Regions from separate parts of the Colwellia sp. BRX10-1 genome, predicted to be linked through region 1. Evidence: predicted binding sites of a transcription regulator. Region 1 holds the regulator's gene; each other region holds the start of a gene.
The links. The regulator FNR, encoded in region 1, switches genes on or off when oxygen is low (the NO sensors DNR and NnrR bind a similar motif). The targets are predictions, from matches to a motif close to TTGATCTAGATCAA.
Positions count from the first base shown of each region.

Region 2: a site for FNR is predicted at 4,725-4,738, ahead of yegQ (tRNA 5-hydroxyuridine modification protein YegQ). Genes of this name have one in related genera too.
Region 3: a site for FNR is predicted at 5,870-5,883, ahead of H4J75_RS08360 (CbbQ/NirQ/NorQ/GpvN family protein). Genes of this name have one in related genera too.
Region 4: a site for FNR is predicted at 5,927-5,940, ahead of H4J75_RS13765 (FeoA family protein). Genes of this name have one in related genera too.

Region 1 covers NZ_JACGWC010000011.1:42,618-50,321, forward strand. The annotation lists gene H4J75_RS10875 (heavy metal translocating P-type ATPase) at 1-2,381, shown strand, start outside; gene ccoS (cbb3-type cytochrome oxidase assembly protein CcoS) at 2,411-2,623, shown strand; gene H4J75_RS10885 (sulfite exporter TauE/SafE family protein) at 2,629-3,306, shown strand; gene fnr (fumarate/nitrate reduction transcriptional regulator Fnr) at 3,345-4,064, shown strand; gene uspE (universal stress protein UspE) at 4,214-5,140, shown strand; gene ttcA (tRNA 2-thiocytidine(32) synthetase TtcA) at 5,251-6,213, shown strand; gene H4J75_RS10905 (glucosaminidase domain-containing protein) at 6,323-7,189, opposite strand; gene H4J75_RS10910 (hypothetical protein) at 7,229-7,704, opposite strand, start outside.
Region 2 covers NZ_JACGWC010000007.1:23,376-31,079, forward strand. The annotation lists gene H4J75_RS07965 (YqiA/YcfP family alpha/beta fold hydrolase) at 1-140, opposite strand, end outside; gene H4J75_RS07970 (metallophosphoesterase) at 142-903, opposite strand; gene H4J75_RS07975 (DUF1249 domain-containing protein) at 909-1,403, opposite strand; gene H4J75_RS07980 (NUDIX domain-containing protein) at 1,404-2,042, opposite strand; gene tolC (outer membrane channel protein TolC) at 2,238-3,599, shown strand; gene H4J75_RS07990 (HDOD domain-containing protein) at 3,706-4,548, opposite strand; gene yegQ (tRNA 5-hydroxyuridine modification protein YegQ) at 4,820-6,220, shown strand; gene H4J75_RS08000 (YfhL family 4Fe-4S dicluster ferredoxin) at 6,228-6,473, shown strand; gene H4J75_RS08005 (thymidylate synthase) at 6,532-7,365, opposite strand; gene H4J75_RS08010 (sulfite exporter TauE/SafE family protein) at 7,414-7,704, opposite strand, start outside.
Region 3 covers NZ_JACGWC010000007.1:103,912-111,615, forward strand. The annotation lists gene H4J75_RS08315 (hypothetical protein) at 1-33, shown strand, start outside; gene H4J75_RS08320 (hypothetical protein) at 37-366, shown strand; gene H4J75_RS08325 (potassium channel family protein) at 392-868, shown strand; gene H4J75_RS08330 (LPP leucine zipper domain-containing protein) at 947-1,207, shown strand; gene H4J75_RS08335 (cbb3-type cytochrome c oxidase subunit I) at 1,661-3,049, opposite strand; gene H4J75_RS08340 (cytochrome c) at 3,054-3,494, opposite strand; gene H4J75_RS08345 (hypothetical protein) at 3,630-4,010, opposite strand; gene H4J75_RS20490 (cytochrome C oxidase subunit IV family protein) at 4,093-4,347, opposite strand; gene H4J75_RS08355 (cytochrome c oxidase subunit 3 family protein) at 4,366-4,983, opposite strand; gene H4J75_RS08360 (CbbQ/NirQ/NorQ/GpvN family protein) at 4,976-5,791, opposite strand; gene H4J75_RS08365 (hypothetical protein) at 5,907-7,163, opposite strand; gene H4J75_RS08370 (lipopolysaccharide assembly protein LapB) at 7,554-7,704, shown strand, end outside.
Region 4 covers NZ_JACGWC010000017.1:48,906-56,609, forward strand. The annotation lists gene H4J75_RS13725 (flavin reductase family protein) at 1-130, shown strand, start outside; gene H4J75_RS13730 (DUF3429 domain-containing protein) at 160-597, shown strand; gene H4J75_RS13735 (thiol-disulfide oxidoreductase DCC family protein) at 613-1,038, shown strand; gene H4J75_RS13740 (SDR family NAD(P)-dependent oxidoreductase) at 1,001-1,747, shown strand; gene H4J75_RS13745 (DUF3081 family protein) at 1,876-2,133, opposite strand; gene H4J75_RS13750 (DUF6482 family protein) at 2,137-2,418, opposite strand; gene H4J75_RS13755 (MmcQ/YjbR family DNA-binding protein) at 2,829-3,224, opposite strand; gene feoB (ferrous iron transport protein B) at 3,405-5,621, opposite strand; gene H4J75_RS13765 (FeoA family protein) at 5,621-5,845, opposite strand; gene H4J75_RS13770 (TonB-dependent receptor) at 6,173-7,704, opposite strand, start outside.

The DNA of each region.
Region 1 (7,704 bases):
AAATTGTTCCTAATGGGTTAGATTTATCAATAAAAATTGAGAATACCATGCAGCCGATGTGCTGTATTGGATGTCAAAGTGTTGCTCAAGCGATTATTGATAACGGTTTAGGTGAATATTATCGTTTTAGAACAGCTCCCGCACTAAAAGGTGAGCCTCTGGTTCCTGAGCAGTTACAACGTAATAAGTTACTTGATGATGACAGCCTACAAAGTGAATTTACTTATAAAAATGATGAATATAACGAAGCAATTTTAACGATTGACGGTATAAGCTGCGCGGCATGTGCGTGGCTTATCGAAATGCAACTTATCAAGATAAACGGCTTAATTAAAATTAATGTAAATGCCACGACACAACGTGCAACTGTTCGATGGAATAATAGTGAAGTACAACTTAGTGAGCTGATTAATCATATCAGCAATATTGGTTACCAAGCCCTCCCTTTTAAAGCGAGTACCGCCGAAAAACTTAACAAAACCCAAAGTAATAATTATATTAAACGCCTAGGTATCTCTGGTATTTTAATGATGCAAGTCATGATGATCGCTTTTGGCTTATACTTTGGCGCCTTTTCTGGCATGGATGAGTACAACTTAATCTATTTACGCTATGCGAGCTTATTCTTGACCTTACCTATTGTCACCTATGGCGCATTACCCTTCTACAAGGGAGCTATTAATGCTTTAAAAGTGAAGCGTTTATCTATGGATGTTCCTGTTGCTATAGCGATTTCACTGGCATTTTCGGCCAGTGCTTGGGCAACAATCACTCAGCAAGGTGAAGTCTATTTTGAATCAGTATCGATGTTCACTTTTTTACTACTTATTGGTAAATTTTTAGAATTTAGAGCAAGAAGTCGCGCTGCGGAAGTCTCGGCTAACTTGCTTAAGTTAATGCCGATGATAGCGACAAAACTCATTGATGATAAAGGAACAGAAAAAGAAGTCATACTACCAGCAAAAAAACTTCGTCCTCTCGATATTGTACTCATAAAACCAGGCGAAGTGGTTCCCGCTGATGGCACAATAATTACAGGCAGCAGCCAACTCAACGAAGCGATGTTGTCGGGTGAGCAGTTACCCTTAAATAAATCAATAGGCGATACTGTCTTTGCAGGCACTATAAACGGTGATGGTAATATCAACGTTGAAGTTAAACAAGCCAGTGAACATTCTTTTTTAAGCCAACTGATCAGATTAAGTGAATCATCTCAGGCGCATAAACCCAAATTAGCAAAATTATCAGATAAAATCGCTCAATACTTTGTTGCGGTTATTTTACTAACCGCTATAGGTACTGCATTTTATTGGCAACAGCATTTACCTGAAGAAGCTTTTTGGATCACCTTATCGGTACTCGTTGCTACCTGCCCTTGCGCCTTGTCACTGGCAACCCCCACAGCGTTAACCTGTGCGACCACACGCTTAAACCGCGAAGGTATCATGATCAAATCTGCACATGTTATGGAAACATTACCGAAATTAACCACTATTGCTTTTGATAAAACAGGTACCTTAACTTCTGGTGATTTTTCTATTAATGAAATAAAGCGCTTTAATAATGAAAAGCTTAACTATAGCAAGCAGCAGGTTTTAGCTATAGCAGCAGCGCTCGAGTCTTATTCTGAGCACCCTTTAGCCAAACCGTTTAAAGCATTTCGTGATTACTCCTACCATACTCAAGCCGTTGAAATTAAATCTGGTGCTGGTATTCAAGGGAAAGTGAACGGTCAATACTTTCAAATCGGTAAACCTAATTGGTTGCTTAGCGAATCAAGTATGTTGGCAGAATTTGCGACGGCTTCTTGCCTATTAGTAGCAGACAACCAATTAGTCGCTGCTTTTTACTTAAGCGATGAAATTCGCAATGATGCCCAAACGCTGTTAGATGACTTAAAGAAAAGTAATATTTATACCATCATGCTATCGGGTGATAACCCTGCTGGCTGTGAAAAAGTTCAGGCATTGTTACATTTAGACGAGATACATAGTACTTTGACTGCGGCTAATAAGATGGCGATAATAAAAAATCAGCCTAAAAACTCAACCGTTGCTATGGTCGGCGATGGTGTCAATGATACGCCAGTATTCGGCGCAGCCCATGTCTCGATTGCTATGGGGAGTGGCACCGATATAGCTAAAAGTGGTGCCGATGTTATCTTACTCAATAATCGTTTAAAGTCGATAACAACATTAATACAGGTCGCCAATAAAACTCGTCGCATTATTTGGCAAAATTATTTTTGGGCATTCGGTTATAATGCTATCGTATTGCCCCTTGCCGTCTCAGGCTACATTACCCCCTATATGGCGGTTATAGGTATGTCTGCAAGTTCGATATTGGTTATCACTAACTCGTTACGTTTATTAAAAAAGTAAACGCAAACTTATAATAGAGCATAAAGACCATGAGCATTATTTATATTTTGATCCCCATAGCGATAATCCTAACCTCTATCGCCATTTATTTATTTTTTTGGGCAGTAAAAACTGAACAATTTGATGATTTAGAGAAACAAGGTATGAGTATCTTGTTTGATGAAGATGAAAACACTACCACCAAAAAGTCCACTGAAACCCATAGCGAAAATACAGCTAAAAATGATACGGGTAGTAAATAACAGCCATGTTGAGTATAGATTATTTATCGGCATTCATCATCGGCTTGTTAGGTTCGGGACATTGTATCGGTATGTGCGGTGGTATAACAACGATGTTAACATCTGCTATATCACCGCAACAAAAAGGCAGCGATAAATTTAAGCTGGTCGGTGCATATAATGTTGGCCGAATTTTTTCTTATAGCTTAATTGGGGCAATCGTTGGATTTAGTAGTTCTATTGCAATAAAGAATATTGGCGTTCCATTAGGTTTTTTACGGTTATTTGCAGCGGTATTTTTAATTTTATTAGGCTTGTATTTAGGCCAATGGTTAATGTGGCTATCAAAAGTTGAAAAAATGGGTAAGTTCCTTTGGCGCTATCTATCCCCGTTAAGTAAAAGGTTTATTCCCATTAATAATGCTAAACAAGCGCTAGCATTAGGAGCAGTCTGGGGATGGTTACCTTGTGGTTTAGTCTACTCAACATTAACTTGGTCCTTAGCCAGTGGAAGTGCCCTTAGTGGCGCGCTAATTATGACCAGTTTTGGTTTAGGTACTTTACCAGCCTTGTTAAGTCTTTCGCTTGGCTCTTTTGGTATAAAGTCGTTGGTAACAAATACGAAATTCAAGAAAATAATGGCGCTAATGATAATTTCATACGGAATATACAGTTTAATGTTTGCATATAAGCAATTGTTTTAATATGATCGATAAATTAGGGATAACTCATTTAGGTTAATATGTATAAAAAGCCATGTTCTACATCTCAACATATTCATTGTCAAAACTGTAGTATCAGCGAGCTGTGTTTACCTTTCTCTTTAAATGATAAAGAACTCGATACACTAGACAGCATTATTGACCGTAAACGCCCTATTCATAAAGGCGAACAAATTTTCCAAGATGGCGACAAAATGCAAGCTTTATACGCTATTCGCTCTGGAACATTCAAAACATTTACGGTAAATGAACAAGGTGAAGAACAAATTACCGGTTTTCATTTAGCGGGTGATTTATTAGGTTTTGATGCTATTGCTGAGTCAGAGCACCCTAGTTTTGCAAAAGCCTTAGAAACATCTATGGTCTGTGAGATACCTTACAATACTTTAGATTCATTATCGAATACGATGCCTAAGTTGAAAAAACAAATTCTTCGCATGATGAGTTCCGAAATCCGCTCAGATCAAGAAATGTTAACGCTACTTAACCGCAAAAATGCTGAACAACGCTTAGCAACTTTTATTTCAACCTTAGCCAGTCGCTATCATGCACGGGGTATGTCACTAACAGATTTTCGCCTAACGATGACGCGCAGTGACATTGGTAATTATATTGGTTTAACGGTTGAAACCATCAGTAGATTATTAAATCGTTTTCAAAAAAATGAATTAATCACAGTTGATGGAAAACTCATCACAATACTTAATATGGATAAACTTAACGAGTGTGCTTCACTGTAGTTTATCGCTTTTTTAAATAATTATAGATAAATGCTTAACATTAAAGATGTTAAGCATTTTTTTTATTGAAATATTATGATTTAAAGCAAATAATATCTATTAATTATGGTCTATTATTAATATTATTTAATAACTAGGGAGTAAATATTATGGATAAGTATAAAAAAATATTAGCCGTTATTGATCCAACCACTGAAAATCAAAAAGCGTTGAAACGTGCGATTGAATTAGCACGACATAGTGGCGGACAGATCACTGCATTTTTAACCATTTATGATTTATCTTATGAAATGACCACCATGCTTTCTGGCGACGAGCGAGAAGCAATGCGTCAATCGGTTATTAATGATCGTAAACTATGGTTAGACGAAAAGATTTCAGAAACTGATCACCAAGACATAACCATAGATACCTGTATTATTTGGCATAATCGCCCATTTGAAAAGATCATAAAAAAAGTACTGGCTGAAAACTTCGATATTGTCATCAAAGGCACCCATCAACATGACAAGCTAAAGTCGGTTATTTTTACGCCAACAGATTGGCATATATTAAGGAAATGTCCCTGCCCAGTATTACTGGTTAAAGACCATAGCTGGCCAAGCAATGGTAATTTACTTACCGCACTCAATATCGGTAGCGATGATGATGAGCACAAAGCGCTTAATAATAAGCTAACCCAAGAATCAATAGTGTTTTCTTCACTGATTAAAGCCAATGTTCATTTGGTGAATTCTTATCCAGGTACGCCAGTAAATATTGCCATTGAAATTCCAGAGTTTAACGCCTCTGAATATAACGACACTATGTTTAATCATCACAAAAGTGCGATGAAAGACCATGCTAATAGCTTTAATATTCCGCTTAAAAATACCCATGTTAAAGAAGGTTTACCTGAAGATGTTATTCAAAGTATTTCTAAGCACGTTGATGCTGAATTAGTTGTGTTAGGTACTATTGGTCGAACGGGGATTTCAGCGGCACTTATTGGTAATACTGCAGAGCATGTCATTGACCGCCTTAACTGTGATGTCTTAGCGATAAAACCTGATGGTTACCTCTCGCCATTAGCTTAATATTGAAATATGTAAATATCCATTAAAAAGCCGAGGATTTCCTTGGCTTTTTGCTATACTACGCGCGGTAAAATTCATACTTTTTATTTCAAATATCTCTAGGAAACACTATGAGCGCTCAATCAGCGACATCAATAACATCTTTAACACCCAGCCAAAAAATACAGCTGAGTAAACTTGAGAAGCGCTTAAGACGACATGTTGGCCAAGCTATCGCGCAATATAATATGATAGAAGATGGCGATAAAATAATGGTGTGCTTATCGGGTGGCAAAGACAGTTACGCCCTACTGGCTATTTTAATGTTGTTAAAAGAATCAGCGCCCATTCATTTTGATATCGTTGCCGTTAATCTTGATCAAAAACAACCCGGTTTTCCTGAGCATATCCTTCCCGAATACTTAGAAGCTTTAGGTGTTGAATATAAAATTGCGCAAGAAGATACCTACTCTATTGTTAAAGATAAAATACCTGAGGGGAAGACCACCTGCAGTTTATGCTCTCGTTTACGCAGAGCTATTTTATACAAGGTCGCGGCAGAAATAGGCGCAACTAAAATTGCACTAGGCCATCATCGTGATGACATGGTTGAAACACTGATGCTAAATATGTTTTATGGCGGTAAATTAAAATCAATGCCAGCAAAATTGGTCTCTGATAATGGTGAGCATGTCGTCATTAGACCGTTAGCTTTTTGTAAAGAAGCAGAACTCATCCAATATGCACAACTAAAAGCGTTCCCAATTATTCCTTGTAATTTATGTGGCTCTCAACCTAATTTACAACGTCAAAACATTAAGAAAATGTTACAGGACTGGAATGTTAATCATCCAGGACGAATTGAATCTATGTTTACTGCCATTCGCAATGTGGTTCCATCACATTTGTGTGACAGTGAACTTTTTGATTTTAAAGGGATTAACGCTGATTCAGGCATTATCAATGGTGGCGATATCGCTTTTGATGATGAACCTATTATTGCCGCTCAATTAACAAACAACGTCAATATTGAAGACAATTCAAAAGCCAAACTTTCATTAAGTAACAGTTTGAATATTATAGAAATAAAGTAGAATCTACCTTAATTAATACCAAGTATCTAAGCGCGATAACAACACCAGTTAAAAGAATGAATGTTATCGCTCGCCATCATTATCTGACGCGTAATACAATAAGCCGAGCCTAAATAACCTTAGGTTTTGGCTTCGACAATATTTTATCAAAATACACTTTATTATGGCGGATCATTTCTGTTATTTCTAAGACATAATCAGTGCCTCTAATAGAATAACGCAGTAATCCTGTTGCTAAGATTTGTGGCGATAGTGGTTGTTCTTGAGCGCGTAACTGCCCTCTAATTGAACGAAAAACACCATAAGCATGATTTGTATTAATATTGTGTAAATAACGCTGTACCGCATGCTCTAAACTATTAAATGCCGCTACTTCATGTTTAGCACCGTCATCTCTTCCTCTTGGCACCATGCCACAACCCTTTTTATAGCACCACATACCAAAAAAGTTTAAACCAACTCGAGCAAAACGAGAAGTGCCCCAAGCTGATTCATTGGCTGCCTGCACTAATACTAGTTCAACAGGCACAATATCAATACGCAACAATAATTCATTAAGTTGCTGTAGCGGCGAGTGTTTTTGATTAACTTTATATTTCTTAATTAATCGCTCAAGCAAAGCTTGTTGATCTGCTAAAAGATTTTCCTCGAGGAAAAGTGTTTCTATCATCAAGGAGACTTCTGCCCTTAACATAAGAATATTGCTATTCTCTTGCGCTATTGCTGGATAAATATAACGGAAAAACTGACGTTTTTTCGTTTTAACATCGCTTATAGAAGCAAAGTTTGGGATCTTAACGTTATGAAGCGGTTGCTCAACCACTTTTACTTTCGCCTTGACCACAGGAACGATAACAACGTTTGTTACTTCCGGCGTGGGAAGTTCAAAAGTTGGCGCTAAAAAAGTGAAGGGCGCAATAAGCGCAAGAAAAAATACACTTATTAACACAGTTCTCATCAAATATTGAATGATCATAGTAGCCTTTTTGTTAACAATAAGGTTTTGCACAGAGCTTTACGCTGAAAATGTATCACTCGTTTGCTGAGCGGGTACATCCGTCGCTTGTAACTGCATGCCAAAAATTTCTCGATATAAAATGCCTTTAACATTATAAAATAGCGGCGCTATAAATGTTAATGCGACTAAGAAAAGCATAACACCAATCACTGAAAATTGTGTTTTAGCAAGAATGGCTAAGGGGATTAAAGATAAAAATAAAGTTAAAAAGAGTAAGCTATAAATAGCGAGTAACTTAAACCACTGAAAACGTGTAACTTGTAAACTCAAGGTGATAGCTTTTATCGGTGATAATTTTTTATCTACTACAAGCGGCAGTACTAATGACAAGGCGACCGCTAAATAAATACCTGGAAAAACAAATAAACTCATACCTAAAGTTATTAATACTGACGTTAACAGCGCACAAACAGCAACCCAACTGCCTCGTTTTAAGAAAGCAAAAATTAATTTACTATTGGTTTTTAAGCCAA
Region 2 (7,704 bases), on a different contig from region 1:
GGTGACGAAGCTAACTGAGGGCTAAAAAATGAGACTTCGGGAAAATGTTCATTAAAGTAATGCTTTGTCAGTTGTGCTTTCATCGATTGTGGTGATGAATTAAAACCATGTAGATATAAAATATTAACCTGTTTAGACATTTTATTCCTTTGTTAAAAAGTAGCTGTCTGACTTTATTTTTCCATCAGTAAATAGCGAAAAAACACGATAGCCTGGCCCTTGTCCATTTGAAGCACCAGCGCTTTTATTGGTGTCAAATTGAATCGATGTAGCGGGACAAGTAAATAAGGGAATGGCTGGTGATTGGTCTGAATACAAGGTTAATGCTTGATGCACATGACCACAGGTAATAGCTTTGATACTCGAAAACTTATTAATCGTTTGCCAAAACTCTGCTTGATTTTCTAAACCGTGTTGATCAATAAAATAACCAACATCTAATGGGTGATGATGCATCATCACTAATTGATGTTTTTTATCATCAACGATTGACTCAAATGCAGATAAATCGCTTGGTGTTACCAGACCTTTCGGTGTTTCACTTTTACTGTTAAGTAAAACAATTTGCCAATATTTATCATTAAAGACTTTTTCACGATTGAAAGGAGGAACAGATAAATATTTATCCAATAACTCGAGTTCATCATGATTCCCCGCCAAATAATAAAAAGGTATCGCTATGTCACTTTCAACAACAACTTGCACAAAAAGTTGATAAGACTTTTCACTATGGTCTTGAGTTATATCACCGGTGAATACAATAGCATCGACTAAATGCTGATTTTTAATGTCGTCTAAAACACTGACTAAATTATGGTAAACATTAGCACCATGATGCAAACCATCTGTTTGAGAAAACAAATGGCAGTCGCTTATTTGCGCAATTTTAAAAATAGAAGACAAAAGGATTACTCAAAAAGTGATAAGTTGACTTGGCCTAACTTTAAACAAAGTTGCAGCCATTCTTTAAGAAACTGATTAATTTGCTCTTTTTCATCAGGTAAATGCATTTTACTATTGGGGTAATCGTAACGAGGTTGAACTTGTTTAATGTCTTGATTACTGATCACCTCAGCCATTCGAGCATCATGATATAAACGGATAATCATTTTGGGACGTAAAATGTGGTCAAACACCGTTTTATTATTGTTATCTTCTCCAGTAACGACTGCTTTTGTCTTAGGCAGTTCTTGGCGAATACTCACCAAGCTGGTGTAGCGAGTAATTTCGAGTATTGTTATCTTGTAAGATAAAAAATCAGAAATAAAAAAACACCGCTCATCACCAACCGCTTCTTCATCGTTATGACTGGCCAATAAGCGAACTAAAAACATATAGTTAACTTCACAAAGATTCATTAAGGTTGATAATCTTGGCTGATATTTTTTACTTTGCTGTATCATTTACGAAGACCATTTCTGCTGTAGTTGATGAAAGTTATTCTGTAGCCATTGTAACCCAATTATTGTTGCTGCATTGGTGATTTTTCCATTTTCTAACAACGACATGGCTTGTTCTCTTGACATGACATGCAACAAAATATCTTCACTTTCAGTTTCTAAACCGTGCACCCCTGAGACATTTTTGCTATCTATATTAGCAACATATAAATGTATAACTTCGCTCATACCACCAGGACTTGAAAAATACTCCAGCACTTTATCGAGTTGATTAGCATTTAACGTTAAGTCGGCTTCTTCTTTAGCTTCTCGAATAGCAACATCAATAGGCGATTCATCTTGACCAAACATACCGGCGACAAACTCTAATAGCCATGGCGTGTCTCCTTGACCAATAGCGCCAACTCGAAATTGTTCGATTAACACAACACGATCATAGGTCGCATCGTAAGGAATAACGACTACCGCATGACCACGTTCAAAAACTTCGCGCGTTAATACTTTACTTTCGCCACCATCAAATAATCGATGACTAAGTTGATACTCATCCATTTTAAACACACCTTGGTAGCAGGTTTTTTGTTGATAAATGGTGACGTCTTTATTTGAAAACTTTGATGGTTTTGTATTTTTGTTAGGCATTGAGTGGCTTTATTTCCCATATAAAAATTTAAAATAAATGAAGATACTATAATAAAGCGAGCACTAGCATAAAACATTTTGTTACACTAGAATGCATTCGCAAACACTTATTTTATTTAGCTAATTCAAAAATCAAGATACGATAGTATCATAATAATATAGCGTACATGGCACACTCAAAGGAATAGCTCACTCATGAAAAAAACAATTACGGCACTGATCATTGGTTTGGTTTGTGTAACTAATACTACGTTAGTTAACGCTGAAGATTTATTGGGCGTTTATCAACAAGCACAAAAAAATGATCCTACCGTATTGAGATCAAAGGCTTTATTTAACGCATCAAAAGAAGGCATAGATCAAGCCAGAGCTGTTTTATTACCAGAGATCAGTGCTTCAGCTAGCTACACAATGAGTAAAGATCAATTTATTCCAACATCGGATGATGGGCAATCATCAAATAGAACATTGACCAATAAATCTGATACTTTGCGCTATGGCTTGAGTTTAAGTATGTCATTATACAATCATAGTACATGGTTAAGATTAGATAATGCCAAAAAAGCCGCGCACCGCAGTGATGTTTCTTATCAAGCAGCAAAACAAGAATTGATTGTTAGAGTAACGACCGCTTATTTTGATGTTTTAAGTGCTAAAGACGATTTAGATTTTGCTAAAGCTGAGAAAGCGGCTATTGAGCGTCAATTAGAACAGACAAAACAACGTTACTCTGTTGGTCTAAAAGCAGTAACAGACGTGCATGAAGCACAGTCGCAATACGATAATGCCGTTACTTCTGAAATTCGCGCTGAAAACAGTGTTTACACTGCAGAAGAAGCGTTAAGGGTAATTACCAATGTGTATCCAAGAGACTTAAGTGTTTTAAACACTGAACGTTTCAGTACCTCACGCCCGATACCTGACAGTGCAAATGAATGGCAACAAACAGCAGAAGCAAAAAATTTAGATTTAATTAGCCAAAAAATAGCGGTTGATGTTGCTAAAGAAAATATTAATATCGCAAGATCTGGTCATTATCCAACATTAAGTTTATCGGGCAGTTATGGTGCTAGAGATCAAGATAACGAAGTAAACAATGCCACTTTTGAAAACCCTGCTTTAGATAGTCAGTCTATCGGCATAACGTTAAACGTACCTATTTATTCTGGTGGCGCTACGTCAAGTGCTGTTCGCGAAGCACAGAGCAACTATGTTGCTGCCAGCCAAGATTTAGAGTTAACTTATCGTAATGTTGTTCGTAATACACGTAATGCTTACAACACCGTTATTGCTGCTGTTTCGGCAATCAAAGCCCTTGAGCAATCTGTTGTTAGTGCTGATAGTGCATTAAAAGCAACGGAAGCTGGTTTTGAAGTAGGAACTCGTACTATTGTTGATGTGTTAGATAGCACGCGTAATTTATATAACGCAAAACGTAACTTATCATCAACGCGCTATAATTATGTACAATCAATTTTATCGTTAAAACGTGCGGCAGGTACAATCAGTGAGCAAGACTTAATCAACATCAATCAAGGGTTAAGTGCCGCTAAGTAAGCTTATTAAACTTCCTTTGTGAAGTATTAATTGTAGGTTTAAAAGTTATAGATATAAAAAAACCCTGATATTTCAGGGTTTTTTATTGTCTACAACTTTATTGTTATTAACTAAACATAGTTTTTACATCAGTAACCATCTGTTGAAATTCTTCACTTTTCATAAAGTCCACGTCAGGTAAAATACCTTTATTCACATAGCTTTTTAATAACACTTCACAGGTTGATACATTCTTGAAAATACCGTTGTGAATAGCACCTGCACGAATGAAGTCCAAATAATGAGTTTCAGAAGGTAATACCGTTAAATCACTCCAACTGGTTACTAAAGTGACAAATTCATCTGAGAATCCCCACGCTTTAGTCACTTCTCCACCAATATCCGCAGCTAACTTAGCAATAGCTTGCTGTAAAAAAGTCGGGTTAGCGAAAACATCAGGATGATTTTCAGCTTCAGTTAAAATGGGTAAAACACCTATATTATGAACCAGTGCCGCCAATGTTAAGGTGTCTAACGTTAATGATGTGTGTTTATGGTCTTGGATATAAAAAGTCATTAAACTGATGGCAACTGCGGCTACATCGACGGTTTTTTTCCATGACTTTTTCAAATACATTGAAACTATTTCATTTTTTGAAACAAATACTTGCTCTAACGCCATCGCTGTTGCGATACTTTTGATTTGGCGCAAACCAATGCGAGTTACAGCCTGGTTGACTGTTTCAACTTTAACAGAACGTCCTAAAATAACGCTATTCGCTACTTTCAACATACCCAAAGATAAAGCAGGGTCATGACCGATAATATCACTCATTTGTTTTAAGTTAATGTTTGGGTCATCCGCCGCTTGGCGCACTTTCAGTGCTACTTCTGGCAAGGTTGGAAGTACAAGCGCATCTTGTTTAATTTTTTCTACTAAAATTGTATAAAGGGCATTTTCAGTTCCCATAGTCTCACCTTAATTATTATTATCATTTGTCAATTATCAATTGTATTACATTAAAAAGTAGCACAGTTTTTTGCTTATATTATTATTTTAGGTCAAATATTAGTAAATTTTTCAATACTGTATCTTTATTAGACAAATGCTCAAATATTTAAAATTCTAGTTTTTAATCACTTAATATGATTTTCATCAAAGAACCGCCTGATAAGCTGTTTACCTATGACAAACGATGTTTTTATAATACCGCTAATATAAATCATCTATGTTGTTCATTATGCTAAAACCTGAATTATTATCGCCTGCTGGAACCTTAAAAAATATGCGTTATGCTTTTGCTTACGGAGCTGATGCTGTGTACGCAGGGCAACCCCGTTACTCTTTACGGGTGAGAAATAATGAATTCAATTTAGAGAATCTTAAAATTGGTATTAATGAAGCTCATTCCCTAGGTAAAAAGTTTTACTTAGTCAATAATATTGCTGCACATAACAGTAAATTAACAACGTTTATTAAAGATATTACGCCCGTTATAGCAATGCAGCCCGATGCCCTGATCATGTCTGATCCCGGCCTTATCATGATGGTACGGGAAAAATTCCCTGATATGCCAATTCATCTATCTGTGCAAGCTAATGCGGTTAATTGGGCAACCGTAAAGTTTTGGTATCAACAAGGTGTTGAGCGCGTTATTTTATCACGTGAATTATCGCTTGATGAAATTGAAGAGATTCGTTTTCGATGCCCTGAAATGGAATTAGAAGTTTTTGTTCATGGTGCTTTATGCATGGCATATTCTGGTCGTTGCTTGTTGTCTGGTTACATTAATAAACGCGACCCAAATCAAGGAACATGTACAAATGCTTGTCGTTGGAAATATGATAGCCACCAAGCAAAAGAAAACGAAACCGGTGATATAATAGCGGTACAGCCAGACACTAAAGTAAAACCAGAACTATTTATCCCTGATTCAGCTAAAATCATTATTCCAGAGCAACAACCAATTGAGGATATTATTTTATTGCAAGAGCAAGGTCGACCCGGTGAATATATGCCAGCATTTGAAGATGAGCACGGTACTTATATAATGAATTCAAAGGATTTACGTGCCGTTGAACATGTAGAACGTTTAATAAAAATAGGCGTGCATTCATTAAAAATTGAAGGTCGAACTAAATCATTTTATTACTGTGCTCGAACAGCACAAATTTATGGCCAAGCTATTTCTGATGCTTTAAGTAATAAACCTTTTAATCAAAATTTAAATACCGATTTAGAACATCTTGCTCACCGAGGTTATACCCAAGGTTTCTTAAAACGTCACCGCCATAGTGACACACAAAATTCTGATTACGGTTATTCAAAAAGTGATACTCAGCAATTTGTTGGTGAAATATTAGGCCGCAACGAAATAACAGGTTTAGTAGAAATAGAAGTAAAAAATAAATTTCTAGTCGGTGACCGTTTAGAGTTAATGACACCGCTAGGTAATACATCTTTTGTTTTATCTCATATGGAGAACGCCAAAGGTGAAGTTATTATTGACGCAAAAGGGTCCGGTCATAAAGTATCAATTTCGCTAGTAAGCGAGCACGATTTAACTTTTGGTATTATTATGCGCTACCTTAATGAAGGTGGCACAACACGCCAACCGTTTACACAAAATCAAGTAGCGTAATAGGGCCATGGCACTGATTATAGAAGATGCATGTATTAACTGTGATATGTGTGATCTAGAATGTCCTAATGAGGCCATTGCATTGGGTAGCATGATTTATGAAATTGACGTGGATAAATGTACTGAATGTGTTGGCCATTATGACAAGCCGACTTGTATTAGCGTATGTCCTATTGATTGTATCAAAAAAGATCCAAAGCATAATGAAAATGAGCAAACGTTATTAGCTAAATTTATCGCTATGCATGGTTAACAGCACCTACTACGACTGAAACAATAACGTGCAATTGCTCAGTCGATTAAGTTTGTATTTAGACAGATATAGCGGCTTTTATATGAGCGTGGCATTGATAATTCACTAATTCAAAGTCTTCAAAAGTAAAATCAAAAATACTTTTTATCTCAGGATTAATTTTCATAGTTGGCAAAGGTAGCGGAGTGCGACTTAGTTGTTCATCAACTTGTTCCATATGGTTTGAGTATAAATGAGCATCTCCGAAAGTATGAACAAAATCACCTAGCTCTAAATCACAGACTTGGGCGATCATCATGGTAAATAGTGCATAACTTGCAATATTAAAGGGTACACCTAGAAAGATGTCGGCACTGCGTTGATATAATTGACACGACAGCTTGCCATTGAGTACATAGAATTGAAAAAGCGTATGGCACGGGGGTAATGCTTGCTTGCCCTGTGCAGCATTCTCTGCAGGGCTTATAGATGTATCAGGTAATAATGCAGGATTCCAAGCGGTAATAATATGACGTCGTGAATCTGGGTTATTTTTTAAATCATCAATCAATTGTGTAAGTTGATCAATTGTTTCGCCATTGGCTGATGGCCAATTACGCCACTGTACTCCATATACAGGCCCTAGTTCGCCCGACTCTGTTGCCCAAGCATCCCAAATTTTAACGCCATTCTCACTTAAGTAAGCAATATTAGACTCACCTTTAATAAACCATAATAATTCATGAATAATTGATTTTAGATGACATTTTTTAGTGGTGACCAGTGGAAAGCCTTTTGCTAAGTCAAAACGCATTTGATAACCAAAAATACTTTTGGTGCCTGTACCTGTGCGGTCTGATTTTTGTACGCCGTTATCACGAACATGTCGCATGAGATCTAAATATTCTTTCACTGTCTTTCCTTCTCTAAAAAATTTTAATTTTAAACAAACGCTATTGTACTAACTTAATATCATTTTAACTGCTACTAGCATCAAAAATATCGCAAATGCTTTCTTGATAGTACCGACCGGTAACTTACTCGCCGCTTTAACACCTATTGGAGCAAAAAGAGAAGACGTAATAATGATACCAAGCAAGGCAGGTAAATAAACATAGCCTAAGCTATATTTGGGTAAGTTCTCTTCTCCCCAACCAGCAATCACATAGCCGCTAACACCGAATATGGCCACAACCATACCACTGACCGTGGCAACACCAATACATTGGCGTAAAGGAACTTTAAAGTAACT
Region 3 (7,704 bases), on a different contig from region 1:
TCTGATATTATCGATATTTTCCCGGGGAGCTAATTTGTGAGCAGAAAATTACCTGAAAAATGGCAATCTTCAATTCAAGCAGTCAAGGCGGTGCAAGTTGCTTTTGATATGGATGAAAAAATTCAATTAGCAATTCGTACTCAAGCATTACATGCCGGTCTGAGTCCATCAGACCAAATTCGTGATATTCTTGGCCTACCAACGAATAAAAGACCTAAACGACCTCGTTTAACCGTAAGTTTAGGACAAGATGATTACCAAATATTAGCCTTAAAATACGGCCTTTCTCCTGAACAACAACTTGAAATAAAGCGTAAATTAATGGATGATTTAATTCTACATGTTACGCAAAACAATAATAGTTAACTGCAAAAATGAAATTATAAACATTATGATGATGCGCCATAGACTTAAACATTACACTATCGATGAATTTGGTATTAAGAATTATAAATCTCGATATATATTAATCTTAACAATATTGACACTCTATTTGATTATGGCTGGAGCAGCGAAACTGTTACTGCATTTCGAATTACCCGCACCTACGGCCAATATAAAAACATATAATGATGCTTTCTGGGCGCTACAAGTGAGCTCTAGTACCATAGGTTATGGTGATTACTATCCTGTAACTACAGGTGGCAGGGTCGTTGTTATGTGTATGTTCTATATTGGTGTTGGATTAATGAGTTTTATTGGCGCGCAGTTCATTAATCGTTTTTTTGGATTTTCTAACACAGACGTTAAAAATAGAGAATTGCGCCGACAAAATAAAGAAATACTTGATCATAATAAGCAACTCGAAGTGAAAATTGATTTATTAGCCAATAAAATTGAAGAAGTTATTCACAAATCAACCAAGTAAATATTAATAAATAATGTGTAATAAATTTATTATATTATGCCATACTTGTCTTTTAAATATAATAAAAGGGAAAACACTATGTTAATTAAAACTATTGCTCTAGCAGCACTTATCATGACGGCAACAGGCTGTGCTAACACTGACGCTTTAGAAGCAAGTGTAAGTAGCCTAAACCAAAAGGTTGATACACTAACTAATAAAGTTAATGCCTTAACGGATGAAGTTGCCGATGTAAAAAGTCAGCAAACAATGAATACAGAAACAATAGAAGGTGTTAAAACATCTGTTGCTAATGCTAATGAACGCATGGATAACATTGCTTCTAGCTACAAAAAATAACGGTTAGACCATAGGTCTATTAAATAAAACACGAGATTGATTATATCAGCCTCGTGTTTTTTTATGCCTGCTATTTTCGTATCAACAAACTATGACTATTGGCGTGCAATGATGGACAAACGCCTTGAAGGACAGCCTGTCTAAGAAATACCATTATCGACTCTTACATCGACATCAAGGAGTATCAAGACCATGTGACTATATGAATGCCTAGAAATGGCCATACCGTTGTGAACATCGTCGTTCCTTGCCATCTCGGTTACTGCTCCTGCGTTACTCTACTTATTGCATCCATGCAGTCACAGCATCACGACATAACGTAGACGTACAGAGATACACTAATGCCTAGAAAAACAGGATGTATGAGAAAGACCATCCTGAACATAAAAAGCCAGTTACTTTTCAGTAACCGGCTTTCATTTTCTGTTGATTAATACCAACATATACTAGTACTTAGCTAGCTACTTTTTCTTTCACCCAAAAGCTTGAGATAAAGGAAATTAAACCAATTAAGAAAAACACGCCGGCAATTTCACGTAGCCAATAAAATATTGAAAGTTTATCTTGAGTTACCATAAAACTTAACGCTTCACCACTTTCTGGTATACGCTGTAACCACACTTGTAATACACCAGCACCTGTTAAGAATAATGTGATGAAAACCATAGCAACAGTCATCAACCAAAATCCCCACATTTCACGTACTTGGGCACGATTACAATTAGCTTCACCGATACCACGTAACTTAGGCATAGCATATGAAATAATTGTCATTACGATCATCGCATAAGCACCATAAAAAGCCATGTGACCATGAGCAGCAGTAATTTGTGAACCATGGGTATAGTAGTTTACTGGTGCTAATGTATGTAAGAAGCCCCAAACACCTGCACCTAAGAATGCCATTACTGACGTGCCTAATGCCCAGAGTGTCGCAGCCTTATTAGGGTGCTCACGGCGACGGCGATTAACCATGTTAAAGGCATACAATACCATCGCAAAGAATGGTAAAGGTTCTATTGCTGAGAATACAGAGCCCACCCACTGCCAATATTCTGGAGTAGTTAACCAGTAGAAATGATGACCTGTACCTAAAATACCTGAGATTAACGCCATTGCAATAATGACATACAACCATTTTTCAATAACTTCTCGGTCAACACCTGTTATTTTGATCAACACATAAGCTAAAATTGCGCCCATGATTAATTCCCATACACCTTCTACCCATAAATGAACAACAAACCACCAAAAGTACTTATCAAGTGCTAAGTTAGTTGGATTATAGAATGCGAATAAGAAGAATACGGCTAAACCAATTAAACCTGTCATCAACACCATGTTAATAGCTGTTTTACGGCCTTTTAAAATAGTCATACCTAAGTTAAACAAAAAGCCTAAACAAACAATAACAATACCAATTTTTGTGATAGTAGGCTGTTCAAGGAACTCACGTCCCATCGTTGGCCATAATTCATTTAACGTATAGTGAGCTAAAGTTGAATAAGGGACTAATAGGTATCCTAAGATAGTTGCAACACCTGCGGCGGCAAATATCCAGAACAAGATAATAGCTAATTTAGGACTATAAAGTTCAGTTTCAGATTCTTCTGGAACCATATAATAAGCAGCCCCCATAAACCCAAATAATAGCCAGACTATTAGTAGATTGGTATGCACCATACGTGCTACGTTAAAAGGAATTGCGCCAGCAAGAAAGTCACCAACAACATATTGTAACCCCATAACTAAGCCAAATAGAATTTGGCCAACAAAGAGTATTAATGCAAAAATGAAATAAGGTTTTGCGACCGCTTGAGATTGATATTTTAAAGTGTTCATCGCATTATCCTTCAATATTCGGTGGCCAGTCATTAGTATCTAACTCTGACGTCCACTTCAAAAATTCTGCTAAGTCATCAATTTCTTTATCGCTAAGATGAAAGTTTGGCATTTGACGACGGCCAGGGATATTTAACGGCTGAGCTTTCATCCAACCATTTAAAAAGGCTTTAAAGCCCGCTTCACCGCCACGGCGTTTATAAACATTACCGAGTTCAGGTGCAAAATAAGCCCCCTCACCTATTAATGAATGGCAACCGATACAGTTATTCTCTTCCCAAAGTTCTTTACCGTGAGCAACAGCTTCGGTAATATTTTCACGGTGATCCCTTTCAGGCATCACTTTGGTGGTGTGGTAGGTCAAAGCTAGAAATATTAAGAAGAAGAATACGCTTCCTCCATAATAAATATTCCGAGCCATGCCTTTAGTAAAACGCTCTGACATGGTGTTTTCCTTAGTAAAAACGATAATAAAGCTTGAGGATAATAAACCGCTCTTAAATAAGGAGACTTGATTTCTATCAAGTTTTAAAGAATGTGTAATAATTTGTGACTAAAAAAAAGGTAAGTATGCGTTATATCAAAAAAGTGGAAGTTTTTTCGCCATTGCCCTAGAAACATTTAGCATTCCCAGCAAAACAAAAGCGGCATGCATAGTAACAAAGTAAATGATCATCACCATTAAAGACACTTCAAAAGCATCAGTTGTTAGTAAGACAACAAGCGGAATTACGATAATAAAAAAGCCGGCTAAAATAGACAATTGAATGGAGCGGTATAGATGAATACATTGCCAGCCTTTCTGGTGCTTTTTTTTAATAAATAACCATATTAAAATTAAAAAAGACAGGCCAGGTATAAGTAATAAATTCATCAAAAATAACGATTGATAAATAATAGCATCTCGGCCATCTTTGGCTGAATGGTGTTGGTTCGATGACTGCTCAACTGAATTTTTCATATAAACCTCTCTTAACTAAAAGTAACACTATTGTTTAGCTCAATGATTAATCTGAATAGACCGCCCAACGCCTTAAACATCACTACAAAAGATAAATTACACAAATAACAGCAGGAATTATAAATACATAGCCAAGTAATAATATCCGCCACATTTTAGGCGCTGTGCGAAGTTCCATGAAAACATCGGTAATTTGCTGCCCTTTAAGGAAAACAATTAATAATACAAAAGCAATTAAGTACTCTGGGGATTTTATAACCTGTCCGATATAAACTGAACTAAAGGTCAATATAATTAAAAGTAGCCAACTTATAATTGTTTGTTTCAAAGTGATCATAGTGTCATTACCGCCTCTTTAAATAACATAGATAAGTGGAAACAAAATAATCCATAACATATCAACCATATGCCAATAACTTGCACCCGATTCAAAGCCAGAGACGTCCTCTTGATAAGCACCTTTCTTAGCATTTACGCCAATAATAAGCAGAATAACCATACCTAAAAGTACATGCATAAAATGGAAGAAGGTAATAAGAAAATACAAAGTAAAAAAAGTATTTGTCTCTATATCAATGCCTATATTGAAGAGAAACTGATATTCCCAAATTTTTACTGCTAAATAAATACAGGCAATAACTTGTGAAATGACGAGTAAGTTAATTGATTGTTTAACTTGATGAAGATGAATAGCTCGAACAGATAAAGCAACAAATAAGCTGCTGGTGATTAAGGCAATCGTATTAATTAAACCCGCAATCGGGTGAAGCTTAGCTTTACTCGCAATGAACATATCACTATGTAATTGCTCAGTAATAGCAAAGCCAATAAAAAATATAGCAAAGACAGTAAGTTCAGCAAGAATAAAAAACCACATGGCTAAATCACCCGGCAGTCTTTTATTAACCATATTGTCAGCTACTTTAACCTCGCGAAGTTCTGAAGTTTTTGAAGTAATAACGCTGTTACTCATCAAAGTAAATTCTAGCAACATCCATTAAAGCATTAACCGTATCAATATCATCTGATAATGGTTCGGCTAAACAACAACGACAAACTTCGATAGGATTCATACCACTTGAAATCATTTTCGCTGCATAGATTAACAAACGTGTTGAAGCAACTTCATCGAGATCGTTTTTTTCTAAACGACGTAAAGCTTGGGCAAGTTCAACTAATTTAAAAGCTAAATGGGGATCAACCCCTGCTTCTTTAATTAAAATTTCTTGTTCTAATTCCGCAGTAGGGTATTCAAAGCGCAGTGCCACAAAACGCTGACGTGTACTTGGCTTCATACCTTTCAATATATTTTGGTATCCGGGATTATAAGAAACAACCAGCATAAAACCGGGGGCGGCTTCTATTAACTCACCGGTGCGTTCAAGGGGTAATACGCGACGGTCATCAGCTAATGGATGCAATACAACGGTTGTGTCTTTGCGTGCTTCAACGACTTCATCTAAATAACAAATGCCGCCTTCACGAACAGCCTTTGTTAACGGACCATCTTGCCAATAGGTGCCGTTGGGACCAATTAAATGGCGACCTACTAAATCAGCAGCGGTTAAGTCATCGTGACAAGAAACAGTATAAAGGGGTTTATTGAGTTTTTCTGCCATATGGGCAATGAAACGCGTTTTACCACAACCTGTTGGCCCTTTAATTAATACGGGTAATTGATGGTGATAGGCATATTCAAATAAGGAGACTTCATTCTTTTGTTCTTTATAATATAAAGAATCGTCAGTTTTGGTCGAAGGTTTAAGATTAACGGTGTTCATAAAAACTCAAAGGCGTAATTTAACTTAACGTTAAAATACGCCCTAAATGAGTTAGCTGCAAATTTGAATGGACCTTAGTTGATTCCGATCAATTGAGCATGAAAATAGCGATTAATTAGCCAAAAATTGCGCGCATTAAACCGATAGCTTGTTCAACACTTTTACCATTTTTAACCTGAATAATAATTGAGTCACGTTTACCCTGCAAGTACGCTGGAAGATCTTCTGAGGTAAGCGCTTTGTCCACTAATATTTCAGCTGACTCTTTACTACGTTTTTTAGGCGTCGCCTTTGACTTCGACTTCGCTTTATTAAGCATTTTTTCACGTAACTTAATGTAGTTTGAATTTGGTGCTAAGTCAGCATCAGCAAATAAAAACAAATCAATTAATACCGCACGATTTTTCCAAAGAATAAGTTCACGATTCTCTTTGTTGCCAGTAGCTTCATCTTGAGCGCTTTCTTCGCCCTCACTTACATCACTGTTTGCTTCAGCTATCTCTGGTTGTGCTTGATGCCACCATGCAAAAGTACGCATAGTACCAATCATGTCATGCCAGTAAGATGAAAAATCTGTGTTTTTTAGTTTAGCAATCGATAAGCCTTGGCAAAGAATATCAATTTTATTGTTATTTAATGCAATAAATTGATCCGGTCTGCGCATCGCTAATAGACGTGTAGCTACAGCTAAAGGCGCTTTTTCGCCTTGGGCTTTTGTTTGCGTATATTCTTTAAAAATTTGTTGGAAGTCGTTAACAAAACTTTGGTAGTTTGCATGACTTACTTCTCCAGTTAAAGGAATGTGCGCTAATGCTGCATCAAACTTTTCTGGCGACTGCTCAAGCAAGGTATGAAAAACTTTTGCACCTTTAGTGCCCGCAAACCATTCAACATCAAAATTATAAATGCTGTAGTCATGCTGAGTTGTGTGCTTACCAGAAAAAGCTAAACGGTCTTCAACAATTAAGTCTGCTAAAGGTTGTTGGCGAATTTCGTCAAGATAATTCAATAAACGTAAACGTTCATCTAAAGCATGAATCGTGCTTTGTTGTTCAATAAAACTGGCAAATATTGGCCAAGGAGCAATTCTAGCCATTTTAAACTGACTAAGCGTAAAGCCAGCTTCAAGAATATCTTGTAGCTTCTTAAGCGGTAAAAGTTGCTCATCTTCTAAAAGATCCTTATTAAGTTCTTCACGACATAGTCGGGCCAACTCGCCACACCAGCCCAGAAAATCATCTGGACGATGTGTCACTTTAACCGCCATTAAATTTAGGCTCAATGGCGTGACATATTTAAGGGCATTTTGATAAACCTGATTTTCAGCATCAGACAAGGGCATATTAACAGGTGAAGATAACAACTTTCTCATGAAACTATATAAACTCCGTATAAGGAATTATCACTAATAATACGGTTAAGCATAGATTAGAAATAATATAAAAAAAGCGTGAAAAATCCACGTTTTATTAGGTATTGCAATTAAGTGTATCGATTATAGCAAATGAGGAGTGTTTTGTTGATTTAATCTGCGAAAAAAAACGCTAGCCAACTTTAATCTTTATGCATCTACACCGCCCAACTTATAATTAGCATCGATAAAGCATAGCGTGTAGTTAAACGGAACGATAAAAGTGACGTGTAATGATTAGTTTTCAACAGCACTTTATTATAAGTTATTATTCTGTTAATTTAAGTACAGAGCTCTTCGTAGTTAAGTTATCCCGTGGCAAGACGAGATAACTATACCCGAATGTTAAGGATGACAAATGCATCGCATAAAAATAATTTTACTTTTGATATTATCTTTTGTTTTTCAGCCTGTTCAACTACATCTATAGATGGCTCAAAATCTGATATTAAACAACACATCAATATTCCTATTAATTACAACTTATTTGAACAAACAAAAA
Region 4 (7,704 bases), on a different contig from region 1:
CATATCAGGACTAGATAGCTACCACAACAGTCAACGCTTATCACGATTGAGTTATGCTAAGCCAGAAACTCAACCTGGAGAAATTTCACTTGATGGCCATACACTTGACGGTAATTCATTTGAAATCTAAATAAGCTTCACTGAACTCTAGGGACAAAAATGAAAAGTTGGCAGTTACTTGGCTATCTTGGTCTATTACCTTTTGCAGGTTTTTTATATTTAAGTGTTGTGCTAGAAGACTCTTCTGTGTGGGCACAACAAGCTTTTATAGCCTATAGCGCTATTATAGTCAGTTTTATTGCTGGCACATTGTGGCGTAAAGCCGAAGACAATACTCGGCTAACACAGCAAATTATTAGTAATTTATTAAGCTTAATCGCTTTTACCACTTTACTGATGCCAGATGATTTAGCCTTGATAGTATTGTCGTTCAGCTTTATGTTTTTATTTTTATATGAAAAAAAATTAGCGATAACAGAGCAAATAAACGATGTTGATTTAGCTTACATGAGAATGCGTTTTTGGCTAACTTTTATTGTTCTCTCACTGCATACCAGTGCTTATTATTTGTGGTTCATTTATGTAGCCACCCAATAACTTTTAGGAAAATTCATGCTAACTATATTCTATGATGGCAACTGTCCAATGTGTGCAACTGAAATGATCCACCTAAAAAGGCATGATCAAGACAACATCATACTTTTGGTCGATATACATCAAGAAAATTTTTCAAGTCTATACCCTGCAATTGATTTTTCAGCCGCTATGAAAATATTACACGCGACTTATAATGGTAAAGTTCTGCTCGGTTTAGAAGTCACACATAGGGCTTGGACACTTGTTGGTAAAGGCTTTTGGGTAGCTCCACTTAATTGGCCAGTATTTAAAACACTAAGCCACTGGGTTTACTTAGGACTGGCTAAATACCGTCATCAAATTTCAGCACTTCTCGCCAAGGTTTTTGGCATAAAAACAGCAAACTGTAATTCAGGAACTTGTTATGATAAATCAACTAACACTGATCATTGGCGCAAATAGCGACATTGGCAAAGCAATTGCCACCCAAGTAGCTTCTTTGGCTGATACTGGCCTTATTCTTATTAGTCGACAAGCCATTGACGAGAAAGACACTGTTGAGGAGCAAAACAGCCTTAAAACTAAAAAAATTACGGTTAAAGATTACCAACCGCAATCAATAGACAATGCTATAGCAGAATTAGTTGCGCATAGTGAGTTACCCATAAGCCAAGTCTTTGTCTGTAACGGCATACTGCATAGTGATAAATTTCAACCAGAAAAACGTCTCGAAGACTTCGATGCACAAGCATTTGAGCAAGTTATTAGCGCAAATACATTAACCCCAATGTTATGGGTTCAGAAGTTGACACCAATACTGACAAGGAAGTCACCCTGTAAATTTATTGTTTTTAGTGCCCGGGTCGGCAGTATAAATGATAACAAATTAGGCGGGTGGTATAGCTATAGGGCATCGAAAGCAGCATTAAATATGATGCTTAAAACTGCATCTATCGAGTTTGCAAGAAGAGCAAAGAATATAAAGCTAATTTCTTTTCATCCCGGTACTACAGATACGCCGTTGTCTAAACCTTTTCAAAAGAATGTCCCTGCAGATAAACTTTTTACCAGTGAATTTGTTGCCAAACAATTGCTAACTATTGTTGCTGATACTCCTATTGATCATACCTTGAGTTATCTTGATTGGCAGGGCAAGTCTATTAATTGGTAGCTGACAGTAATGGCCGTTAAAAGTTAGTTATTCCAGGTTACTTTTTGATTTAACTATTGAAGTTAAAAACAATAAAAAAAACTGCAATGAGATTTGCAGTTTTTATTGGGATTATTTATTAAAGGTGATTATTTTTTAGTAAAACCGTCAGCTATTTTATGAAAAGATTCAAGCGTCACTTTATTATCATATTCAATCGAAAATCTGCCATGGAATAACAAGGTTATTGTTAAGTCTTTATAACCTAACCAACATGTATATCCATCAAAGTCATGCCAAGCTTTAATACCAGAATACTGATAAACACCATCGAGTTTAGTACCCTCTTTGGTGATATGGTCATAGATTTCTAAAAAATCTCTTAGCGTTAATTGTCTATCCTTCATCAGTTAAAACTTAATCATTTGGCTGCATCGACCATTGCTACTGCTGGTGCCACACATTTCATCATAAGCTGTTTGATACTCTAGTGCAGCGTTAAATATATTATTATCTCGAAGATAATTTTTAGCTTCAACTAAAGATCCCATCACAGCAACATCTCTAGATTGGGTTAGACCAATAAAGTTATTGAGAGAATCAACCGCGCCAACCAAATAATGAGTCGATTCAGCGACACCAATAATAGTAGGTATAGTTGCTTGATTACTGTTAGTTAATGTATTCATCATAATAATTCTCCAACTTGAGTATAGCTATCATTACGGTGATACGAAGATTAAAGATCAACTTCAGTAAAATTCATAGTTGAATTTTACTAACCTATCACCTTAAAATATCTCGTTTGTCAAAAGATGCTCCTCTCTATTATCCTTTAGCTAGTATTCAGCTACAGCCATTAAGGAACATCTATGAAGAGTAAAACTGTCTGGTATCTCCATCTCCATGTAATGGATGAGTGGAGATGTGTATCCTCTGGTAACCTTGCTCATATCAAAAAAGCCCAGAGTATGTATATACAAAATGGCGTAACCACACTGCTAAGGGTTGCACATAGTAAATTGATTAGTTCAAACAGTTAAATTAACAGATAACGCTTTTAAGCGAATAGCTAGGTTTATGATCAATATTGCCATAGCGGCTAAAGCTGGATTAGAATTGACTGCTGATCTTTCTTGGTCATTTTACTGACCACTAGTAAATAAGAATTATCCATCATTCTCTCTAGCTCGCCCTGAGGAATTGAGCCATCTAAGATAATAGTATTCCAATTAGATTTATTCATATGATAGCCGGGAATGATGCCTGGAAAAATATCACGTAATATCTCTGCCTCATCTGGGTCACATTTTAGGTTCATCCAAAAGTGGCCTTTAGCGTCTTCTGCAACCTTGGCACTTTTAGCGTTTGAACCATGAGAAATCGTTGCAAACAGTTTGTTTTTGACCTTGAAAACGCTAACGTCATCGCCAAATGGATAATAAAGTGAGCTTGCTGGTTTAGCTAATAAATAGTGCTCAGCCATTTGTTGGTTCATAGATTTCATTGACGTTTATCTCTATACATTAAAGGCTTAAATTTACGGTCTAATGAATTTAAGCATAGCAGTAAAGAGTGACTTTGGGTTAATGAGCAAGATGAGCAGAAGTTTCAGCCTAAAAAAATACCGATAAACAATCTATCGGTATTTTTTAGCAAAAGCTGAGCTTAGCTTAAATTAATAATAAGAAACTTGTGTTGGGATTGTTAAAATACTTTTACCAAAACGCTTTAACCAATAATATATCGCCGCAAAAATGGCAATGACAATGATGATGCTAATTCCCGCTGACAACGGATTAGTAGCAAAGGTTGCCACTTGATAAGTAAATGTCGCCGCTAAATAAGCCAATGAAAAGCTCCATAAAGCCGCAAATCCAGCCCAACGACTGCCAACTTCACTCTTTATTGCGCCCATAGCTGCTGCACAAGGTGTATAAAGCAAAATAAATAACAAGTAACTAAATGCGCCAATTTTACCGGCAAATGCAGCCTGCATAACGGTGAATGTTCCTTCATTAACGCCTTGTTCTTCTGCGGCGGTATGTAAGTTGGTAACATCTCCGATATCAGTCCCTAAAGGATCATCAGCTTGAATACCTAATAAGTTTTCTTTTATTGAATCCGTCGCGTCAGTCCACAACTCAGCCATTGACTTTAATGCTTCTGGCTCTGCATTCACATCGGTATAGAGACTATTAAATGTAGCCACTAAAGCCTCTTTCGCAAACAAGCCGGTAATAATGCCAACACTTGCTTGCCAGTTATCTTCCTTAATACCCATAGGTGCAAGTAAAGGGGTAACAACCTGAGCACTTTTACTTAATACCGACTCTTGAGAGTCTTGATGACCAAACTGACCATCAGTACCTAATGAGTTAAAGAAGTTGAGTACACAAACCACTAAGACAATCGTTTTACCTGCCCCCAAAATAAAAGACCGAGTACGTTGCCAAACACGATGCACTAGATAAGAAAGCTTAGGTATTTCATAAAGCGGTAATTCCATAATATTGACAGAATTTTTGCCCATTAATACCGTGTGCTTTAATAAAAATCCAGTGAATAGTGCTGCCGCTATACCGATTAAGTACAATAAGAAAACTAAGTTTTGCCCAGAATCCGGGAAAAATGCCGCAGCAAATAAAGCATATACCGGTAAACGTGCCCCACACGACATAAACGGTGACATCATTATGGTGGTGATACGTTCACGCTCACTATCAAGAATTCGTGCCGACATTACAGCAGGAACCGTACAACCAAAACCAACAATTAAAGGGACAAAAGCTTTGCCGGGTAAACCAATTTTTTGCATAGCACTGTCAACCACAAACGCTGCACGCGCTAAGTAGCCACTGCTTTCTAAAATCGATAAACCAATGAATAAACAAGCGATGATTGGAATAAAAGTAGCGACCGTTTGAATACCTAAGCCAGCTCCTTCAATTAAGGTTAGCAACCACTGAGGTAAATCATAACTTGATAAAAATCTTTGCGGGTAATCGACAAAAATAGCGCCGGCTAAAATATCAAAAAAGTCGATAAAAGCGCTACCAACATTGATTGCAAACATAAACAATAAGTACATCATGCTAAGAAAAACGGGCACACCTAACCAAGGATGAAGGATAAAATGGTCAAGGCGGTCACTTAAACTTATTGCCGGTGCTTTTTTGGAAGCCGGTAGACCCTTTTTAACATCGATCAATAACTGCTGAATAAACTCGTAACGCGCCTGCATAATACTAATAGCATCGGTATTGGTTTGCTGACAGCCACCTTGATCATTACAAGCGCCACATTCAAGATCAATTAACACCTCAGTTGAGTTTTTGTCCGCGAGTTTATTGACAATATCTGCTGATAACATTAATTTCTTTGGACGTTCACTTGCTTTAGGTAATTCAAGTAAAGCCTGTTCAACTTGTTTTAAGGTATCTTTAGCTAAGCTGTTGGCAATAATAACTTTACAGCCAAGTTCTTTGGCTAAAATATTTATATCAACGGTTTGCGCTTCTTTTCGATCAGATTTATTGATAACCAATAATACCGGTAAACCGAGTTCAAGTAGCTGAGTCGTTAAATACAACTGACGCTTTAATTGCGTCGCATCGACGACATTAATTAAACAATCAATGTCGTTATTTTTAAGAAAATCTTGGGTAATAGTCAGGTCTTTACTTTGTTCAGTTCGAGTGGCGAGAGAACTAATGCCAGGTAAGTCTGAAAGTAAAACTTGCTCATTATTAAATGAGAAGCGCTGCTGTTTTGTCGCTACAGTGACGCCAGTCCAGTTTCCTGTTTGTTGTTTCGCGCCCGTTAGAGCATTAAAAAACGTGCTTTTTCCTGAATTGGCAAAGCCAACTAGAGCCAAATGTAAAGCTTGTGACATTAGACGATTTCTATACCTATTTGTTGAGCAATACTCGGTGCTAAGCAAATTTTAGTACCATGGAGATGAAAGGCAAGTGGCCCATTAAATGGTGCTTTATGGGCTAATGATATCTCAGTTTTTAACGCAAAACCCTGCTCGATTAACTTTGAAGTCAAATCGAAATTTGTTGGCAACGTGCGGATCACCGCTCGTTGGGTACGCCTCAATTGTGAAAGGGTCATAAACAACAACTCAAATAATAATGATTATCATTTGATTCTACTTTACTATTAACTTTTCAGCAAGCGTATATAACAGCGTAATTGATCTAAATCAGCTTAAATTAATCTACTGATAAATTTGATTTAAAATTTAATAGTTTAGCAAGCGTTCAATATAATCATATTAAAAATATAACTGGATTTATCTGCGCAGCTTACGTAAAAATAGCGAAAAGGTAAGAGAGGTATTGTTATTATGAAAATTAAATATTACCTAATGAAACATCGCTGACAAATCCAAATAGCTTGTCAGCGATTTACTATTTTAATGACAGTATGATTTATAGATTAAAAGCTATATGTCATTTCTGCCCATGCACTGGTACCTTCTTCAGGTAAACGGTCCATAAACGTTACATCACTGCCTTTGACTCGGTTATAGCCACCTAAGTGATTTTGATATTCTTTATTGAGTAGATTATCAACGCCAAAACGAAGCGTTAATTGATTATTGACGTAATATTGAGCGTCTACATTCATCACACCATAACCAGCACTTGTTTGTTCCTGATTCGTTAATGAAATATCTTTTTGTGCGGCGGCCATCACTAAAACCATATTTACAGACCAATTCTCACTAAAGTAATTGGCACTTAACTGACCATTCAATGGCGCAATACGATACAAGTTATCATTAATATCACGACGTTCGCCACGTACGTAACTGACCACGGCTGATAATTGTATTTGATCATTTATAGTGTAATAGCCATTTACATCAGCACCATAAAGCTTAGCATCTACATTAGTAAACTTTAGAGGGTTATCATCACCCGCCATCATTTGGGCCATCATTTTTGCTGACATATCCAACATACCTAAAGGAGTACCTTGAATATAGTCATCAATATTTTGATAGAAGAAATGAGGTGTGATCATAACTTTTTCAGTTTGGTAGGTAAAACCGACATCCGCTTGATAAGCTGTCTCACTGTTAAGATCCATATTACCCACATAAGTGTTACCGTCGGCCAGCCCACCCGTTGATTCCATCGGGGTCCAGAGGTAAAGCTCTTGATATGAAGGCGCTCTATTTTTTAAACCTACGCCTATATATAATGATAAATCTTTCGATAATTGAGTTTCCGTGCTTAATGCGATATCTATATTGGTATCATTAACACTGTGATCACTGTTATTGAAGTTATCCCGTAAGTCTATGGCTAAATCAGCCATCGTTGGCATAGCTGAATTCATATTATCCATCATTGCAGAGCCCATCGGCATAATCATCATTGCCATAGATGTTGCCACTTGACCTGCATCTAATTCAGCTCTTTTTAAACGGGCGCCTAACTGAACTTTGGTATTGTTAAAGGTTTGCTGCCATTGTGCAAATAGCCCAAAGCGATCATCTTTGACATCATTAAAGTTTACCACGGCAAACATCGAGTTATTTGGATTGGTGATCACAGAGTCATGCTTGGCTAAATAACCATCGAAGCCAAATTCTAACTCACCAAAAGTAAAAGATTTACCCAGCGAAAAATTAAAATTAGTTGTTATACCCGTAGCATTATTACGACGATGTTTTTCTGGATTATTATTCAATCGCTTTTCAAAGTTAGTCATACCATGATCGGCATCGGTGTAGCCAAACAACCAATCTGCTTGCCAATCGGCCCAGGTAAAGTTACCGTCTAAACTTGCTCGGTGACTATAAATATATTCTATATCCATAGGTAATGCTGGCGTACCCGAATCTTGGGTATCTGTATAATGGTAGCTAAAACCTGTTTCACTACTCTCGCCAAAATAACGTAAATCAGTGCCAAATTGTCGTTTAGCAAAATCAGTTGGCGATATAATTTTACCATCGC